One region of the Modestobacter sp. SSW1-42 genome, then DNA from elsewhere that is predicted to be linked to it. Evidence: riboswitches for the same ligand, from Rfam matches in the RefSeq annotation. Region 1 holds a riboswitch; each other region holds the start of a gene.
What was found. Region 1 has a riboswitch for cyclic di-AMP ahead of ACGBYP_RS14220 (transglycosylase family protein). Riboswitches for the same ligand answer to the same signal wherever they lie in the genome.

Region 1 (4,202 bases):
ACAGGTTGGCCACCACCCGCAGCGAGCCGCGGCGGACGACCAGCCAGCGGTCGGCGTCGTCCCAGCTGACCGCGACGGCGGTGAGGTCGGGGTCGACCAGGTCGGGGTGCGCCCGGCGCAGCGCGATCAGCGCCTTGTGCACGGCGAGCACGTGCGCGTGCGGCTCCTCGGTGAGCTCGGACCAGTCCAGCTTGGACCGGGTGAAGGTCTCCGGGTCCTGCGGGTCGGGCACGACGTCGGCGTCCCAGCCGTGCTCGGCGAACTCGCCGATCCGGCCCTCCGCGGTGGCCTTGCCCAGCTCGGGCTCGGGGTGGCTGGTGAAGAACTGCCACGGCGTCGAGGCGCCCCACTCCTCGCCCATGAACAGCATCGGGGTGAACGGGCTGGTGAGCACCAGCGTCGCGCCGACACCGAGCAGGCCGGGGGAGAGGGAGGCCGAGATCCGGTCACCGACCGCGCGGTTGCCGATCTGGTCGTGGTCCTGCAGGTAGCCCAGGAACTTCCAGCCCGGCAGCGCGTTCGTGTCGACCGGGCGGCCGTGGTGCCGCCGGCGGAAGCTGGACCAGTCGCCGGCGTGGAAGAAGGCGCCGGTGAGCACCTTCGCCAGCCCGCCGAGGCCGCCGGCGGCGAAGTCGGCGTAGTAGCCCTGCGCCTCGCCGGTCAGCTGGGTGTGCAGCGAGTGGTGGAAGTCGTCGCTCCACTGCGCGTCCAGGCCCTTGCCGCCGGCCACGCGGGGCGTGACGAGCGAGGGGTCGTTGAGGTCGCTCTCGGCGATCAGCGTCAGCGGGCGGCCCTCGGCGACGGAGAGCTTCTCGACCTCCTGGGCCATCTCCTCGAGCACGTGGGTGGCCCGCTCGTCGACCAGCGCGTGGACGGCGTCGAGCCGCAGCCCGTCGACGTGCATGTCGCGCAGCCACATCAGCGCGTTGTCGATGATGTAGCGGCGGACCTCGTCGGAGTCGGGGCCGTCCAGGTTGATCGCGTTGCCCCAGCTGTTCGCACCCGCGGCGAAGATGGGGAAGAACTCCGGCAGGTAGTTGCCCGAGGGCCCGAGGTGGTTGTAGACGACGTCCTGGATGACGCCGATGCCGCGCTGGTGGCAGGCGTCGACCAGTCGCTGGTAGCCCGCCGGGCCGCCGTAGCTCTCCTGCACCGCGTACCAGGCGACCCCGTCGTAGCCCCAGTTGTGGGTGCCGTTGAAGCCGTTGACCGGCAGCAGCTCGACGAAGTCGACACCCAGGTCGACCAGGTGGTCGAGGTTGCGGACGGCGGCGTCGAACGTCCCCTCGCGGGTGAAGGTGCCCACGTGCAGCTCGTAGACGACGCCGCCGGCGAGCGGGCGGCCGGTCCAGGCGCGGTCGCCCCAGCTGTAGGACGACGGGTCGTACCGGCGGGACAGGCCGTGGACGCCGTCGGGCTGGCGGCGGGACCGGGGGTCGGGGCGCGCCGGCTCGGTGTCGTCGAGCAGGAAGCCGTAGTCGGACTCGGGCTCGGCCGGCGCGGTCACCCGCCACCAGCCGGCGTCGTCCCGCTCCATGTCGTGCACCTGCCCGTCGAGCTGGAGGCGCACCCGCTGGGGCAGCGGGGCCCAGACGGAGAACTCGACGGGCTGGGGCATGGAGGACCTCCGGAGCGGTGGTGCGGGGGAGTGGGAGAGCGGCTGGATCATGCCCGCCCACACGCGGTCGAACCGTCGCCCTCGTCACCGGGTGCCCGGGACGGCGAACGGCCGGGCACCCCCACGCTGGGGTGCCCGGCCGTTCGTGCCGTGCGGGTCCGGGGCAGGCCCGGCAGGTGGGTCAGACGGCGAGCAGCTGACCGACGTGGATCATGTTCGGGTTGCTGACGATGCCGCGGTTCTTCGCGTACAGCGACTGCCAGGAGGTGCCGTTGGCGGCCGCGATCTTGCCGAGGGTGTCGCCCGGCTTGACCGTGTAGTTGCCAGCGGCCGGCGCCTGGCGGGTGGAACGGGTGGCGGCGGCGTTCTTGCGCTCCGCGGACGCCTTGGGGGCGGCCTTCGGGGTCGCGGCCTGGGCCTTGGGGGCAGCCTGCGCCTTGGGGGCGGCCTGGGCCTTCGGGGCGGCCTTGGGCGCCTCGGCCTTGGGGGCGGGGGCGGCCTTCTGCTCGGCCACGGCGGTGGTGCCGCCGGTCAGGCGCTTGCCGCAGGTCGGCCATGCGCCGACGCCCTGGCCGACGAGGACCTTCTCGGCCACGGCGATCTGCTCGGCGGCGGAGGCCTGGTCGGCGCGCGGCGCGTAGGCAGTGCCGCCGTAGCCGGCCCAGGTGCTCTGGGAGAACTGCAGGCCGCCGTAGTAGCCGTTGCCGCTGTTGATGCTCCAGTTGCCGCCCGACTCGCACTGGGCGACGCCGCTCCAGTCGTGCTCGGCGGCGGATGCCGTCGCGGTGCCGATGCCGACCGAGGCACCGAGACCGAGAGCGGCGGCCCCGACGGTGACCACGCCGCCGCGCAGGGCACGACGGACGAGGGCCGGACGGGACTGAGAGTGCTTGGACATGCGTGTTCCTCCGATCACCGCCTGCGAGGTGAGCTGTCGGGTTCGGGCGATCGGTGCCCGGCCGCAGATCTGCGGCTTCACCCCGTAGACGCGCGGCGCTGGGTGGGCGGCGCGTCGGATGTGGGTCCCCCGCCCCCGTCCGGAAGGGTCTGGTTGAGGTCACCGGCGGACGGGGCTGAGCGGTCCGGTGCCGCGCTCGGCCAGGAAGGCCCGAACGCGAGGACGACGGTAGGTGGACAACTGCCAACTGGCGAGCGGCGTGTCGCAGATCGACGGCGCGTCGCGCCGAGAATGTGGCGACATGCGCAGTATCGCGTGCGCTCCGAGACCGTTCCGTTACAGACGGTCGACAAATCGACTCCTCGACATGTGGCGGGGACCGGGCTCCGCCAAGGGCCCGGGCACCATCTGTTGCGGGTGTCCGCGTCAGCGCGCACGACCGGTGGTGCCGCGAACGGGTGGGTGCCCCCGACGCGCACCGGCCCCCTCGACGTGTCGTCGAGGGGGCCGGTGATGCCCTGTGGCCGGGAGGCCGCGGGACCTCGCGTCAGTCGCGGACGAGCAGCGCCACCGGCAGCGCGGAGAGCAGCTCGCCGAGCGGGATGCCCGAGGCGTCGGAGACGACCCGGGTGCCGGTGAGCAGGTCCCGCCACGCCCCGGTGGACAGCGCGAGCGTCGTGTCGCCCCAGCCGGTGGTCGCCAGCCGGGCCGGCAGCCGGGTGGCCACGGTCACGACGTCACCGCGGTCGAACGCGACCACGTGGTCGGCGGCCGCGCCGGTGGCCGTCAGCGGGGTGTACCCGGCGAAGGCCTCCGGGTGGTCGCGGCGGTGCCGCAACGCGCGGGAGACCACCAGCAGCTTCGCGGCACCGGTCTCGTCGACCTCCGGCACCCACCCGCCGTCGAGCCGCGCGAGCAGGTCGCGCCGCAGGTCGTAGTCGACCGGACGGCGGTTGTCCGGGTCGACCAGCGAGAAGTCCCACAGCTCGGTGCCCTGGTAGACGTCGGGCACCCCGGCGATGGTCAGCTGCAGGAGCTTCTGCGCGAGCGAGTTGCTGTACCCCAGCGGGGCGATCCGCTGCACGAACGCGGTGATCTCGGCGTTCGTGGTGGCGTCGTCGAAGGCGGCGTCGACCAGGGCGTGCAGCTGGTCCTCGAACTCCTGCACCGGGTTGGTCCAGGTGGTGGAGGTGCCGGCCTCGCGGGCGGCCTTCTCCACGTAGGCGTGCGCCCGCTCGCGGGACAGCGGCCACGCGCCCACCAGGTTCTGCCACACCAGGTGCGCGAGGGAGGCGTCGGCCAGCGGGTGCCGGGCGATGAGGCCCCGGACCAGCGCGGCCCACTCGTCCGGGAGCTCGGCCAGCACCGCCAGCCGGCTGCGGACGTCCTCGCTGCGCTTCGTGTCGTGCGTCGACAGCGTCGTCATGGACGCCGGACGGCGCTCCGCGCGGCGCTGCTGCGCCTCGTGGAACGCAGCGACCGTCGTCCCGAACTGCGCCGGGTCGCCGCCGACCTCGTTGAGCGCGACGAACCGCGCCCACCGGTAGTAGGCGCTGTCCTCGACGCCCTTGGCCATGACCGGGCCCGAGGTCTGCTCGAACCGGGTGGCCAGCTCGGTGCCGGCGCTGCCCAGCAGGGGGTGCAGGGCGTCGACGGCGGCGGCCAGCTCCGGTCGCCGCTCCTTGA
Region 2 (4,202 bases), on a different contig from region 1:
TCTTCAGCGGGAGCGGTGAGGCCGAGGCCGAGCCCGCGCCGGAGGCCGGCACCGTGGTGCTCGCCGTCGAGCCGGTGGCGATCAACCTGGCCGGCGGCAGCTACCTGAAGCTGGGCTTCACGCTGCAGATGTCGGCGGCCTATGACCTGAACGCCGGTGGCGGGCACGGCGGTGGCGGCAAGCCGGACGGCTCGAAGGCGTTGGACATCGCGATCTCGCAGTTCTCCGGCGTGACCCTGACCGACGTGCAGGCCAACCGCGAGGCGATGAAGGCCCACTTCGAGGAGGCCGTCATCGAGGCCTACCACGGGGATGTCTACGAGCTCTGGTACACGGAGTACGTCACTCAGTGAAAGGACCCCTAGCCGTCCCGCCCAAGCTGATGCGCCGCACCTGAAGCATCGCGCCTGGCAGTCCACCCCGCGCCTCTCACGAGGGGCTGTCCCGTACCAGCCGGTGCCGGCTCCCCGGCGCCGGCTGGTCGGCGGTGGGGTCTTCATCTACTGCCTCGACCTGGAGGAGCGAAAGGATGCATCCGTCGGGGGTGGCTGGTTACCGAGGGCTCGCGTCAGCCCTAGCCACTTCCGATTCATGGAAGTATCTTCTCACTTATGAGAAGTAAGTCTCCGTCGCTGATGCCGATCTTCCGGTCGCAGCAACAGGCGGAGCTGCTGACTCAGCTGCATCTGCACCCAGACGCCCAGTACGCCCTCAGCGAGCTGGCGCAGGCGGCACGAGTTCCGCTGAGTACCGCGCACCGGGAGATGGCTCGCCTGGTCGACACTGGCCTGGTCGTCAGCCGCAGTGTCGGCCGCACCCGTCTCTACCAGGCCGACGCCGGTCATCCCGCCGCCCGTGCACTGACCGAGCTGCTGACTCTCACCTTCGGCCCGGCCCAGGTGATCGGCGAGGAGTTCGTCGAGCTGCCTGAGGTGGACTCGGTGCTGCTGTTCGGGTCCTGGGCAGCTCGGTACGCCGGGCAGGACGGCCCACCGCCGGCTGATATCGACGTTCTGATCATCGGCACCCCGCACCGCGCGGCGGTCTACGCCGCCGCCGACCGGGCCGCCGCGCGTCTGCGGCTCCCGGTGAACCCGGCGCTGCGGACACCGGACCAGTGGCGGGCCGCTGAAGACGCACTCGTCGACCAGGTGCACCGCTCCAGCTACTTGACGGTCATCCAGCGCGCCGCCAACCCATCCTCGGAGGCGGCGGCACCGCCGCTGACGGGGATCGGTGAACGGCGATGACCAGCTGGGCCAAGGGCGCAGCGGAGGTCGAGCAGCTCATCGCCGACCGGGAGCTGCAGCGGGCGCCCGGCGCGCAGCTGGCCGCGCAGGCGACCTTGGATCGAGCGCGCCAGCTGCTTACGTCGGCCGGCACGTTGCTGGAGACCGATCCGGGTACCGCCTTCATAATCGCCTACGACGCCGCCCGTCAGGCCGGGGCTGCTGTGCTCGCCCAGCAGGGTCTGCGGGCCACTCACGAAGGTGGCCACATCGTGGTCGAACGCGCACTGCGCGCGCAGTTCGAACCGGGATTCACCGACTTCGGCTACCTGCGCCGTCGCCGCCACGAGTTGGAGTACCCCGGACCCACGGGGCCGGAGATCACCAGTGTCGATGAAGCCCGCCAGGCGCTGACCGATGCCACCGCCATGGTCGAGGCCATTGCCCAGCTGCTGCCTGCACTCGACATCTTCTGAGCTGGCGCGCCTGAGCATGGGGGCGGGTCTGTCGTGCGGAGGCAGGCCGAAGTAGTTGGCCGGCGTTACCGACCTGTGACAACTATCTAGCTTCGTAGTATCGTCTTGCCCGGTCCGAGTGAGCCACGACCTCGCCCCGAGGTCCTCACCCGGACCCCGTCGAACTGCCACCGCTCGCGGTGGCGGACCGGGGACCCATCGTTCCCCTGGGGTGAATCTCGACCGGCCACCGTGCCGCCGCGAGTAGGGCTGTCTCCGGCCCGAACCCGTCAGCTAACTCGGTAGACGGTGAGGGAGAACGGAGCCCGTCGCGTTGGCGACATCGCACGACGTCTTGCACGACCCTGCCCGTCATCGGCCCCACCCGGGCCGGCCCCGCTGGCGCACCCCAGCGCTCGCATCAGCCCTGTCCGTGAGCGCGGCGTTATTGCTGGCTCTCACCGGCCCCGCGGCCCAGGCGGCACCCGGAGCGCCGGCCGCAGCGAGCCAGCCCGAGCTCGCCGCGGCCGAGGCCGCGCTGCGCGACGTCGAGGAGTCCGTGGCGGCAGCCGAGGAGAACCTGCAGCAGCTCACCGTGGAAGCCGAAGCTGTCGCCGACCAGAGCCTGGTCGCCCAGGCCGAGCTGGTCACCGCCCGGCAGCAAGCCGACGCCCGCGTCGCGGAGCTGACCGCTGCCGCCGCGGCCGTCGACCGGGCCCGAGCCGACGTCGCGGCCCTGGGCCGGCGGAGCTACATGGGCGCGGATGCCTATGGCGCTGCCTCGGCGTTCCTCGGCGCGGCCAGCCCCGATGAGGTGCTCGATCGGGCCGCCACCCTAGACCACCTCGGGGAGGCCCGGGCCGAGCAGCTCCAGCAGCTCGAGGTCGTCCAGGTCCAGCAGCAGGCAGCGACCGAGGCGGCCAAGGCCGCGGTGGACGCCCGCGATGCGGCCGCCCAGGCCGCCGCGGAGGCCGAGCGGGTCGCCAACGACAAGCTCGCGGCCGCGCAGCAGACCTACGACGCCGCCGTGGGGGAGAGGGCCGCGCTGGAGCAGCAGCTGCAGCAGGCCCGGGAGCGGCTGGCCACCCTCGCCCGTGAAGCGGCAGCCGCAGCAGCTGCCGAGCAGGACCGCAGCGCCGCAGTCGCGGCCGCAGCAGCTGCCGAGCGGGCCGGTAGCGCCTCGATCCCCGCCGCACCTGGGACGGCCAGCGGGGCCACCGCACCGGCCGAACGGGGCAACCAGGCGGCCTCCCGTGGAAGCGAGCGGAGCGCCGCCGGCACCGGCATCCCGACCACCGGCCGGGTCACCTCCTGCTACGGCACCCGCTCGGGGACCATGCACAACGGCATGGACATCGCCGCCCCGATCGGCACCCCCATCTACGCCCCCGCCGATGGCGTGGTGCTCCAGGCCGGTCCCGCGTCGGGCTTCGGGTTGGCCGTCTACCTGCAGCACGCCGATGGCTCGATCACCCTCTACGGCCACATCGACAGCTACTCCGTCGCCGCCGGCCAGCGGGTGACCGCGGGGCAGCAGATCGCCGCCGTCGGCAACAAGGGCCAGTCCACCGGCGCCCACCTGCACTTTGAGGTGCACCAGGGCGGGCTGTACGTCAACCGCACCAACCCCGTTCCGTGGCTCACCGCCCGCGGCCTGTCGATGGGCGGTGGCTGCGGCTGACCACCCAGCGGGGCCATGGACAGCTGAACCGGTGGCCCCGCCGGGTGATCGGTACTGACGTATCGCCGTGCCCACCCCCCGCCGGCGCGCCGTGAGCGTTTGCAGCGCAGGTGGCCCGTGGCCGAGGAGATAACCCCAGGCCACGGGCCGCCAGCGGCAGGGGGCCCCGGCAGCTGATCAGCAGGCCGGCCGCCAGCTGCCTGACCGGACCGGGTGCTCCAGCTCAGCACCGGCCGCCCATCGAGACCCCGCGGGCGGCCAGCCAGGAGATGGGGTCCACCGCACCGGTGTGCAGACCAGCGGTGTTGACCTGGAAGTGCAGATGCGGACCGGTGGACTGCCCCTTGTTGCCCACCTCGGCGATCACCGTGCCGGCCGACACCCGCTGCCCGGCAGTCACGAAGTAGTCGTTGATGTGCCCATAGACCGACACTGACCCGTCATCGTGCTGCAGGTAGACCGCCAGCCCGTACCCGCTGGCCTCCCCGGCGCGGACCACCCGGCCGGCGGCGGCGGCATAGATCGGGGTGCCGATCGGGGCGGCGATGTCCACGCCGTTGTGCATGACCCCCCAGCGCATCTCGAAGCACGTCGTGAACCGGCCACCGGTCGGGGCCACGCCGCCGCCGGTCACCGGCCGCGGTGCGGGAGCATCGGCGATGTCCGGGGCCGGAGCTGGCTTGGGCCCGGCGGCCGGCTCCGCTGGCTTGGCAGCCGGGGTGCCCGCCTTGACCTGGGGCGTGGTCTGCGCCGCTTGCTTGGACGGCGAGGTGGCCTGTGCTGCCGCCCTGGCCGTGGCGGCGGCCTGCGCCGCCGCCTTGGCGGCCGCGGCGGCCT
Region 3 (4,202 bases), on a different contig from region 1:
GAGATCGTGCGGTTCGAGCAGCAGCTGGCCGACGACGGCGTGACCCTGGTGAAGGTGCTGCTGCACATCTCGGCGTGGGAGCAGAAGCAGCGGCTGCTCGCCCGGCTCGACGACTCGGCCAAGCGCTGGAAGTTCGACCCCTCCGACCTCGACGACCGCGCCCTGTGGCCGGACTACCAGCGCGCGTACGAGACGGCGCTGGAGCGCACCGGCACCGACACCGCGCCCTGGTACGTCGTCCCGGCCGACCGCAAGTGGTACCGCAACTGGGCGGTGGGCCGGCTGCTGCTGGAGACGCTCACCGAGCTCGACCCGCGGCTGCCCGAGCCCACCTACGACGTCGCCGAGCAGCGCGACCGGCTGATCGAGGAGCACCCGGTCAGCGACTGAGCGCGGGCGCCCCCCGGCGCAGCCGCTCGTCGACCGCCTCGGTGAACAGCCACCCGGCGATCAGCACGAACTGCAGCATGAACAGCCAGAAGCCGACGGCGACCACCCCGCCGACGACGGTGAGCCCGCCGAAGGGGGCGCCGAGGTCCAGCGGCAGGGCCAGGAACAGCACGAACCCCTGCAGGAACCCTGAGAGCGAGCCCGCGGTGAACAGCGCGCCGACCACCACCGCCCGCCACCGCAGCCGGCCGGCCGCGACGACCCGGAACACCCAGATCAGCGGCAGGGTGAGGGCGAACAGCACGGAGTAGTAGCCGGCCGCGAAGCCACCCAGCCCGGCCGCGAAGCCGGGGGTCTCGGCCAACCGGGCCAGCAGCCGCCCCACCAGCAGCAACGGGTAGAGCAGCAGCGGCGCCAGCACCAGCAGCGGCAGCGACGCCAGCCGGCCGCGCCAGGCGGTGAACCGGTCGTGCGCCGGGCTGAAGCGGAGCAGCGCCCGGCGCACCCCCTCGCCGTAGAGCGAGATCGGCAGCAGGGTCAGCAGCGCCCCGACCACGCTGAGCCCGGTGCCCGCCTCGGCCAGCCGGGCGACCGCGGCGGGGGCGCCCAGCTCGGCCGGCAGCACCGACGCCAGCCGCCCGGTGAGGGTGCGCACCTGGTCGGCACCGGCCACCCAGCTGGTCAGGCCCAGGGACAGCACCAGCGCCGGGACGACGGCGATCCCGGCGTAGAAGGTGAGCCCGGCGGCGATCAGCGCGGTGTCGCGGCCGCGCAGCCGGTCGCGCATGGTGGCCAGCAGGCCGCGTGCCTCTCTCGCCACCTGCACGCGCCCATGTGACCAGGTCCGGCCCGGTCGCGCCCGGGCGGGGTCGGTCAGGTCAGCGACCGGGCGAAGAAGAGCGATCCCGCGGCGTCCTCGCCGAGGTAGTGGCCGAAGGCGCCGACCGGGGTGTAGCCGGCCGCCGTGTACAGCCCGATGGCCTCCGGCTGCCGGGGCCCGGTCTCCAGGCGCAGCGTGGTCCAGCCGCGGGCCAGCGCCTCGGCCTCCAGCCCGGCCAGGACCAGCCGGGACACCCCGCGCCCCCGGGCCGCCGGGACGACGTACATCCGCTTGACCTCGGCGGCGCCGGGCTCCAGCGCCCGCAGCGCCCCGCAGCCCAGCGGCGTCCCGTCGTCGTCGCGGGCGACGAGGACGACGGCGACGTCGTCGGCCGAGGGCGGGACGCCGGGCTCGCCCTTGCCGTCGTAGCGGGCCCGCCGCTCGTCCTGCTGGGCGGTGGTCAGCTGCTGCACGACCGGGTCGTCCCAGGCGGCGGGGGAGAGGCTCGGCACGTCCCCGATCATGGCGGTCCGGGCTGCACCTGCTGCAGCAGCCCCCAGACGAACTGCGCCCGCGCTCCGGGCAGGTGCACCTCCCAGCGGGTGGGCACGCGGGGGTCGACGACCTGCGCGCCGGGCAGTCCGGCCACGTCACCGACCACGTGCGCCCACACCCGCAGGTCCCCGGGCGCCGCGGGCGGCACCGGGGAGCCGGGTGCGCGCACCAGTTGCCCGTCCAGGACCGGGCCGCCGCGGACGGTGACCACCTCCCAGCGCAGGTGCGGCCACAGCGGCAGCGGCCACCGGCGGACGTCGAGGACCGCGTCGCCGGAGCGGCGCTCCTCACACTCCTCGGGCGGACCGAGGACGGCGGCGTACCGCGACACGCCGTGCGGCCCGTTCGCCGAGTGCTGCAGCGACTGCCAGCGGCGGTGCGCCTCGCGGGCCTCGGCACGGTCCGCGGACAGCCGCGGCAGGGCGTCGATGACCAGGTCAGGCCGCAGATCTGCCATCCGGCGGAGCAGCACGAGACAGAACTCCCGCCGTCCCAGGCCGCGCATCCGGCGAGCCTGTCACGCTTGGTGAGCGTGTCCTGGCACACGCCAGGAGTTTCTGCACAAATTGCGCCCGACCGTTTGTCATCTCCCGGTCACACGCTTACGGTGGGCGACGGTCCGGACGGGCACCTCAGCCCCCTCCCGGGGAGCGACCGCCTGGACCGCCGCCGAACCACAGCGGCCCGTGCAGCACGGCGGGCCAGTGGACCGGGGACCCACCGCAGCACTGGGGTGAAGCTCCTCGCGACCCGTACGGGCCGCGTGGTGCCGGGCGTCTTCCCGCCCGAACCCGTCAGCTAACTCGGTAGGCGGCGAGTGGAAGAAAGGAAACACCCGCCTCACATGGCGAGTTCGCTCAACTCTGCGCGCCGTCGGTCCACGACCGCCGTCCTGATCTCGCTGGCCGCCGCCGGCGTCGTCTCCCTCACCTCCCTTCCCGCGTCGGCCGCTCCCGAAACGCCGGCGAACTCGCAGGAGGCCGCGGCCCTCATCGCCGCCCGTGGCAACGACCTCGAGGTCGTCACCGAGCAGTTCCACGCCGCCACCGACGCACTGACGGCGCAGCAGCAGGCCGCCGCACAGGCAGCCGCCGCCGTCGTCGACGCCGACGCAGCCGTGGGCACCGCGCGCGAGAAGGTCACCGAGGTGGCCCGCAGCGCCTACACCGGTGACCGGCTGGACACCCTGCAGGCCATGCTGACCAGCACCTCCGCCGACGAGATGATCGACCGCGTCGGCACGCTGGACACCATCGCCGACCACAACAACGAGGTCCTGGGGGCAGCCGAGCAGGCGACCCAGACGGCCGCCCAGGCCAAGGCCACCGCCGACCAGGCCGCCGCCGCCGCCCAGGCGCAGGTCGAGCAGGTCGCCCGCCAGCAGGCCGACCTCGAGGCGCAGATCGCCGCCTACCAGGCCGACTTCGAGCGGCTGACCGCCGAGGAGCAGGAGCGGGCCCGCCGGCTCGCCGAGGAGCAGGCCGCAGCAGCCGCCGCGGCCGCCCGCGCGCAGCAGGCCGCCGCCGAGGCCGCTGCCGCCGAGCAGGCCGCCGCAGCCAGCTCCAGCGCCTCGAGCGCACCGGCCGAGCGCCGGACCCCGGCTGCCTCCCGTGCCACCCGGTCCGCCACCGAGCCGGCCCCGGCCCCGGTGCCGGCCGCTGCCTCCGCCCCTGCCGCGGCGCCCGCCCCGGTCGCGGCTGCGGCGCCCGCCGGCGGCGGCAGTGGTTCCGGCCAGGCTGCCGTCGCCACCGCGATGGCCCAGCGCGGCAAGCCCTACGTGTGGGGCGGGAACGGTCCCGGCTCCTTCGACTGCTCCGGCCTGGTGAAGTACGCCTACGCCGCCGCCGGGGTCAGCCTCCCGCGCAGCAGCAGCCAGCAGGCGACGGTCGGCCGCGCGGTCTCCCGCGGCGACCTGCAGCCCGGCGACCTGATCGCCTTCGGCAGCCCCGTCTACCACATCGGCATCTACATCGGGAACGGGCAGATGGTGCACGCCCCGACGAGCGGTGACGTGGTGAAGGTCGCCCCCATCGACGCGGTGGGCGCCATCACCGCCATGCGCCGCGTCGGCTGACGCAGATCGCACGACCCCGGTGCCCCGGCCGCCACACGGCGTCCGGGGCACCGGTGCGTCCGGGGTGGGCCGGTCCGGGCACACAGGGAGCCCGGGCAGGATGAGCGCCACCGACCGCACGACCCGAGGAGCTCCGTGCCCGCCGTACTGACCGATCCGCGCACCGTCGCCCGCGCCTTCCGCGTCGTCGCGGTCGCCGAGGCCGTGACCTGGGTGCTCCTGCTGGCCGGGATGTTCGTCAAGTGGGTGCTCCGGACCTCCGAGGTGGGCGTCCAGCTGGCCGGCCCGGTGCACGGCGCGGTCTTCGTGGTCTACGTCGCGGTCACCCTGCTGGCCTGGCGGGTGCTGCGCTGGTCGCCGGGC
Region 4 (4,202 bases), on a different contig from region 1:
ATCTTCAGGAACATCCGGTCGAACTCGGTCCCGGAGGCGGCCTCCAGGCCGGACATGTCCATGTCCATGCCGCCCATGGCGCCGTGGTCCATGCCGCCCATGCCGCCGGACTCAGGCTGCCCCCATGCCTGCAGCCAGCCGGTCATGGTCTCGATCTCCGGCTCCTGGGCGGCTTCGATCCGGCTGGCCAGATCCAGGACGCGGGGGTCCTGCGCGCGGCCCTCGGCCAGCTGGGCCATCTCCAGGGCACCCTCGTGGTGCGGGAGCATCCCCTGGACGAAGGCCACGTCGGCGTCGTTGAACTCAGCCGACGCACTCGCCGATGCACTGCCTGCGGCGGAGCTGGCGGAGCTGCCACCAGCTGCGGTGCTGTCATCGGAGCCATTGGAGCAGCCGGCGAGGACGACGACGCCGGCGATGAGGCCAGCAGTGAGGCGGGCGCGGCGAAGGGTGGTGCGGGTCATTGCTTCTCCTGTGGGTGGGATCTGGTGGTGGACGACTGACCCGGTGGTCGCGGGAGCGGCCGGGTCGGTGGTTCGGCCTAAATCCGGAGGAGACAGAGGGAGGCGAGGTCGGGTGGTCTAGGGAGCTGGATCGCGGCCCACCAGGATCGGGCGCGGGCCAGCAAGACTTCCCGGCTGCCGATCGGTGTTGCTCTCTTGAGCAGGAGTGCCGCCGCCAGCACGGCCAGGCCGGCCAGTCCGGCTAGTAGTACCGCCAGGCACACCGCGAGGGCGTGCGCCCAGCCATGTCCTGATTCGGGACTGGACGAGCCTGTCGCGCCGGTGGCTGCCGCCGCCGGCGCGCCGTGGGCTGGACCGGCGGACGCGACCGCGGCGGTGTGGCCTGGGACCGCGGCATTGGTTGCCATGGACACCGCTGGCGCCATGGACACCCCTGACGCCACGAGGGCCGCGGAGTCCGCGGAGGACATGGCGCCGTGGTCGGCGGGGTGGGTGCCGCCGGGGTCGGCGCTGATGCATTGCAGCCCGTGCATGGCGAAGACCGCCGCGAGGGTCAGCAACACCAGCAGTCGAGCTGCCCGCATCGTCCCCACTCGTCCCAGCACATCCCACAGGTTACTACCTCAGGTAGTACTGGGCTCCTGCTCGAAGGGCTGCTCGAGTACTTGCGGCATTGCGACATTGCGGCATGGCGGCATGGCGGCATTGCGGCAAGGCGGTAATAAGGTCGGTGAGGTGCTGGTCAGGGCAGGATGCGGCGCGCCCCGGCATAACCGGACATATCCACACTGCCGACGTTGACCGGCTCGCCGAACGTCCGGGCGTGGACCATTTTGCCGCCACCGATGTAGATGCCGATGTGGCTGACCGGGCTGAAAAAGTAGACGAGGTCACCGGGCTGCAGCTCGGCCCGGGACACCGGGCGCCCCAAGGCGGCCTGGGCCTTGCTGGAGTGCGGCAGGGAGATCCCGGCCGCGGCGAAGGCGTACTGGGTCAACCCCGAGCAGTCGAAGGCGTCCGGCCCCCCGGCGGCCCAAACGTAGGGGTCCCCGACCTGGGCCATGGCGGTGTCGATGATGACCTGGGCGGCGTCGCTGCCGGCCTGCACCGAGCCAGCGGCCGGTGCTTGCAGAGCCGGCCCGCCGTGGGCGGCGTTGGCCTGCTCCTGCTCGGCGGCGGTGAGGGCGGCGTACTGGGCCTTGTAATCAGCGATCTCGGTCTGCAGCTGCTCCTGCTGCCCTTGGACGGCCGCCAGCTGCTGCTCTGCCGCGGCGGTGGCCTGCGCGGCGGCGGCACCGGCGCGCTCGGCGGACGCGCGTGACTCGGCGACCTGGGCCAAGACGTCGTTGTGGTAGCCGGCGACGGAGTCGAGGGTGGCGACCCGCTCGAGGAACTCATCGGCGGACCCGCTGGTCATGAAGGCCTGCAGCGGGCCCAACCCGTCCCCGGTGAACGCGGTGTGCGCGACGGCGGCGATCTGGTCCTGCAGGGCGGCCAGCTGCGCGTCGGCGGCCGCCCGTGCGGCGGCGGCGTCAGCGGCGGCGGCCTGCTGCTGAGCGAGGGTCTCCCGGGCGTCGTTGTACTCCTCGGTGAGCACCTCCAGCTGGTGGCCGCTGTCGGCGGCCAGCTGGGCCGCCTGCTCCCCGGTCGCGGCCTCACCCGGGGCGGCGCTGGCCCCGGCGGGGGTCAGGGCCACGCCTGTGGCGGTGAGCACCGTGAGGAGCGCGAGCGCGGTGGCCGGGCGCGCTCCGGCAGCCCGGCGGAACCGGTAGGGGTGCGTGGTCGCCACGGGGGCGCCCTCCTGTCTTCCGTGGCCGCATACCGAGTTAGCTGACGGGTTCGGGCGGGAAGTCGCCCGTCGTGCCACCCGGCGTGGGCGGGCACGATTGACCCCAGGACTGCGGTGGGTCCCCGGTCCTCAACGGTGGGCTGAGGTTCGGCGGCGCCGGACCGAGGTCCCCTCGTGGGTGACGACAACTCGTCCCGGCGCCGCTGAAGATAGGGCGGTGATCACCGGACCATCCCGCTGTCCTATGCGTGTCGGATAGTTGATGCTGGTGGGGCAGATGAGGTGGTCCTCGAAGCCTCTGGTGCTTCTGGTCGTGGGGTGCTGAGCGGGTGCAGCTCATACGATGACGACTCATCCAGATGAACCCGCAGGCCACACTGTGGCCTCGCGCAGCGCTGCCGGACCGTGTTGACCCAGGAGAAGTGAGGAGCGGCCATGCCTCACTTGGGCAAGCTCGAGGCCGCCGTGATGGACGTCTTGTGGTCCACCGACGCCCCGCTGACCGTGCGCGAGGTGCTGGCGAAGATGCCGCCGCAACGCAGTCTGGCCTACACCACCGTGATGACCGTGCTGGGGAACCTGCTGCGCAAGGGCTTGGTGGAGCGGGAGCCGGTGGGTCGGGCGTTCAGCTACCGCCCGACCGTGACGCGCCAGGGTGCGGCGGCGGCCTCGCTGCGGGAGATCCTGGACGCTTCAGACGATCCCCGGTCGGTGCTGCTGCACTTCGCCGAGACGGCCTCCGATGAGGAGTCCTTGGTGTTGCGTGAGGCGCTCGAGCGGCGGGCAGCGACCTCATGATCGGCATGCTCGCTGTTCTGGCCGCCGGAACCGCTCTGGGTCTCTACGGGCACCGGTCGCTGCTGTGGCTGGCTGAGCGGCGGGTGGATCCCACGATCCTGCTGGTGGGCTGGTCGCTGTTGTCTGTCGGGCTGGTCGCCTCGACCCTGGCCATGATCGGCCTGCTCGCCCTGCCGATGGACCAGCACGAGGCCAGTGGGCTCATCCAACTGGTGGGGGGCTGCTGGACCGCGGTCACCACGGGCACCGTGCCTGCCTGGCAGCAGACGGTCGCCGGCATCAGCCTGATCATGGCCGCGACCATCGTGGTGCGCCTGGGCAGAGCGGTGCTGAAGCGCGTGCGGTCGGTCCGGCGGCACGCCCCGCATGTACAGCAGCTGCGACTGCTGGCCTCGAGCTCCTCGGCCGGTGAGCCGCTGTGGGTCGCTGACCACCGGGCGATGGCCATGTCCATCAGCGGTCGTCCCGGGGTGATCATCGCCTCGGATGGGCTGCGGGCGCAGTTGCCACCGGAGGCAGTCGCAGCGACGCTGGAGCATGAGCGTGCACACCTACGGGGCCACCACCACGCTTTGGTGACGATCGCTGAGACACTGGCCGCCGCCCTCCCCTGGTGCCCCCTGCTGCGCGCAGCGCCGGCCGCCATTCGGGACCTGGTGGAGCTCGCCGCCGATGCCCACGCAGCGCGGCGGTGCGGGCCCGAGGCCGTTCAGGTCGCGCTGCGCCGGATGACCGGACAGCCGGTCCTCCCCTTCGGGCTGGCCATGGCCTCCCGCCTGACCGAGCTGCGCATCAGCCGGCTGGAAACCACCGACCCGTGGCGCATGAGCCATCTTCTCCGCTGGCCGGGGACCTTGGCGATGGCGACCGGGGCGCTGCTTCTTCCCGCGGCGACCACGTGGCTGGGCTTCAACATCGTGCTGTGCGCGGTCACCTGATCCACTCACTTCCCGCGAGCCCTTCTCTGAACAGCGGCCTCTCCCCCTCAAGACGAACACCCTTACTGCCGTTGCAACTACGACCAGTAGTAGCAATGGGATGTGAGGACGACAGCCGATGTGCACCGGACACCTTCGCCGCGGTGGGTTCAGCAACCTCCCTCGCCAGAGGGCTGCTGACCGGCCGCAACAGCGGTCCGAGCGGAGCGTCGT

Region 2: another riboswitch for cyclic di-AMP. It lies ahead of ACGBYP_RS21135 (M23 family metallopeptidase); the one in region 1 lies ahead of ACGBYP_RS14220 (transglycosylase family protein).
Region 3: another riboswitch for cyclic di-AMP. It lies ahead of ACGBYP_RS09380 (C40 family peptidase); the one in region 1 lies ahead of ACGBYP_RS14220 (transglycosylase family protein).
Region 4: another riboswitch for cyclic di-AMP. It lies ahead of ACGBYP_RS21155 (C40 family peptidase); the one in region 1 lies ahead of ACGBYP_RS14220 (transglycosylase family protein).

What each region holds. Positions count from the first base shown of each region.
Region 1 is NZ_JBISCA010000003.1:817,024-821,225, reverse strand. Features, by position in the region: gene treZ (malto-oligosyltrehalose trehalohydrolase) at 1-1,618, opposite strand, end outside; gene ACGBYP_RS14220 (transglycosylase family protein) at 1,800-2,516, opposite strand; cyclic di-AMP (ydaO/yuaA leader) riboswitch at 2,520-2,681, opposite strand; gene treY (malto-oligosyltrehalose synthase) at 3,064-4,202, opposite strand, start outside.
Region 2 is NZ_JBISCA010000007.1:65,336-69,537, forward strand. Features, by position in the region: gene fliL (flagellar basal body-associated protein FliL) at 1-353, shown strand, start outside; gene ACGBYP_RS21125 (winged helix-turn-helix domain-containing protein) at 636-1,250, shown strand; gene ACGBYP_RS21130 (hypothetical protein) at 1,247-1,705, shown strand; cyclic di-AMP (ydaO/yuaA leader) riboswitch at 1,853-2,007, shown strand; gene ACGBYP_RS21135 (M23 family metallopeptidase) at 2,118-3,365, shown strand; gene ACGBYP_RS21140 (peptidoglycan DD-metalloendopeptidase family protein) at 3,589-4,202, opposite strand, start outside.
Region 3 is NZ_JBISCA010000002.1:836,819-841,020, reverse strand. Features, by position in the region: gene ACGBYP_RS09400 (PPK2 family polyphosphate kinase) at 1-390, shown strand, start outside; gene ACGBYP_RS09395 (YhjD/YihY/BrkB family envelope integrity protein) at 380-1,216, opposite strand; gene ACGBYP_RS09390 (GNAT family N-acetyltransferase) at 1,264-1,722, opposite strand; gene ACGBYP_RS09385 (hypothetical protein) at 1,731-2,270, opposite strand; cyclic di-AMP (ydaO/yuaA leader) riboswitch at 2,423-2,593, shown strand; gene ACGBYP_RS09380 (C40 family peptidase) at 2,610-3,839, shown strand; gene ACGBYP_RS09375 (DUF3817 domain-containing protein) at 3,975-4,202, shown strand, end outside.
Region 4 is NZ_JBISCA010000007.1:70,356-74,557, reverse strand. Features, by position in the region: gene ACGBYP_RS21160 (DUF305 domain-containing protein) at 1-464, opposite strand, end outside; gene ACGBYP_RS21155 (C40 family peptidase) at 1,207-2,253, opposite strand; cyclic di-AMP (ydaO/yuaA leader) riboswitch at 2,265-2,416, opposite strand; gene ACGBYP_RS21150 (BlaI/MecI/CopY family transcriptional regulator) at 2,689-3,051, shown strand; gene ACGBYP_RS21145 (M56 family metallopeptidase) at 3,048-3,989, shown strand.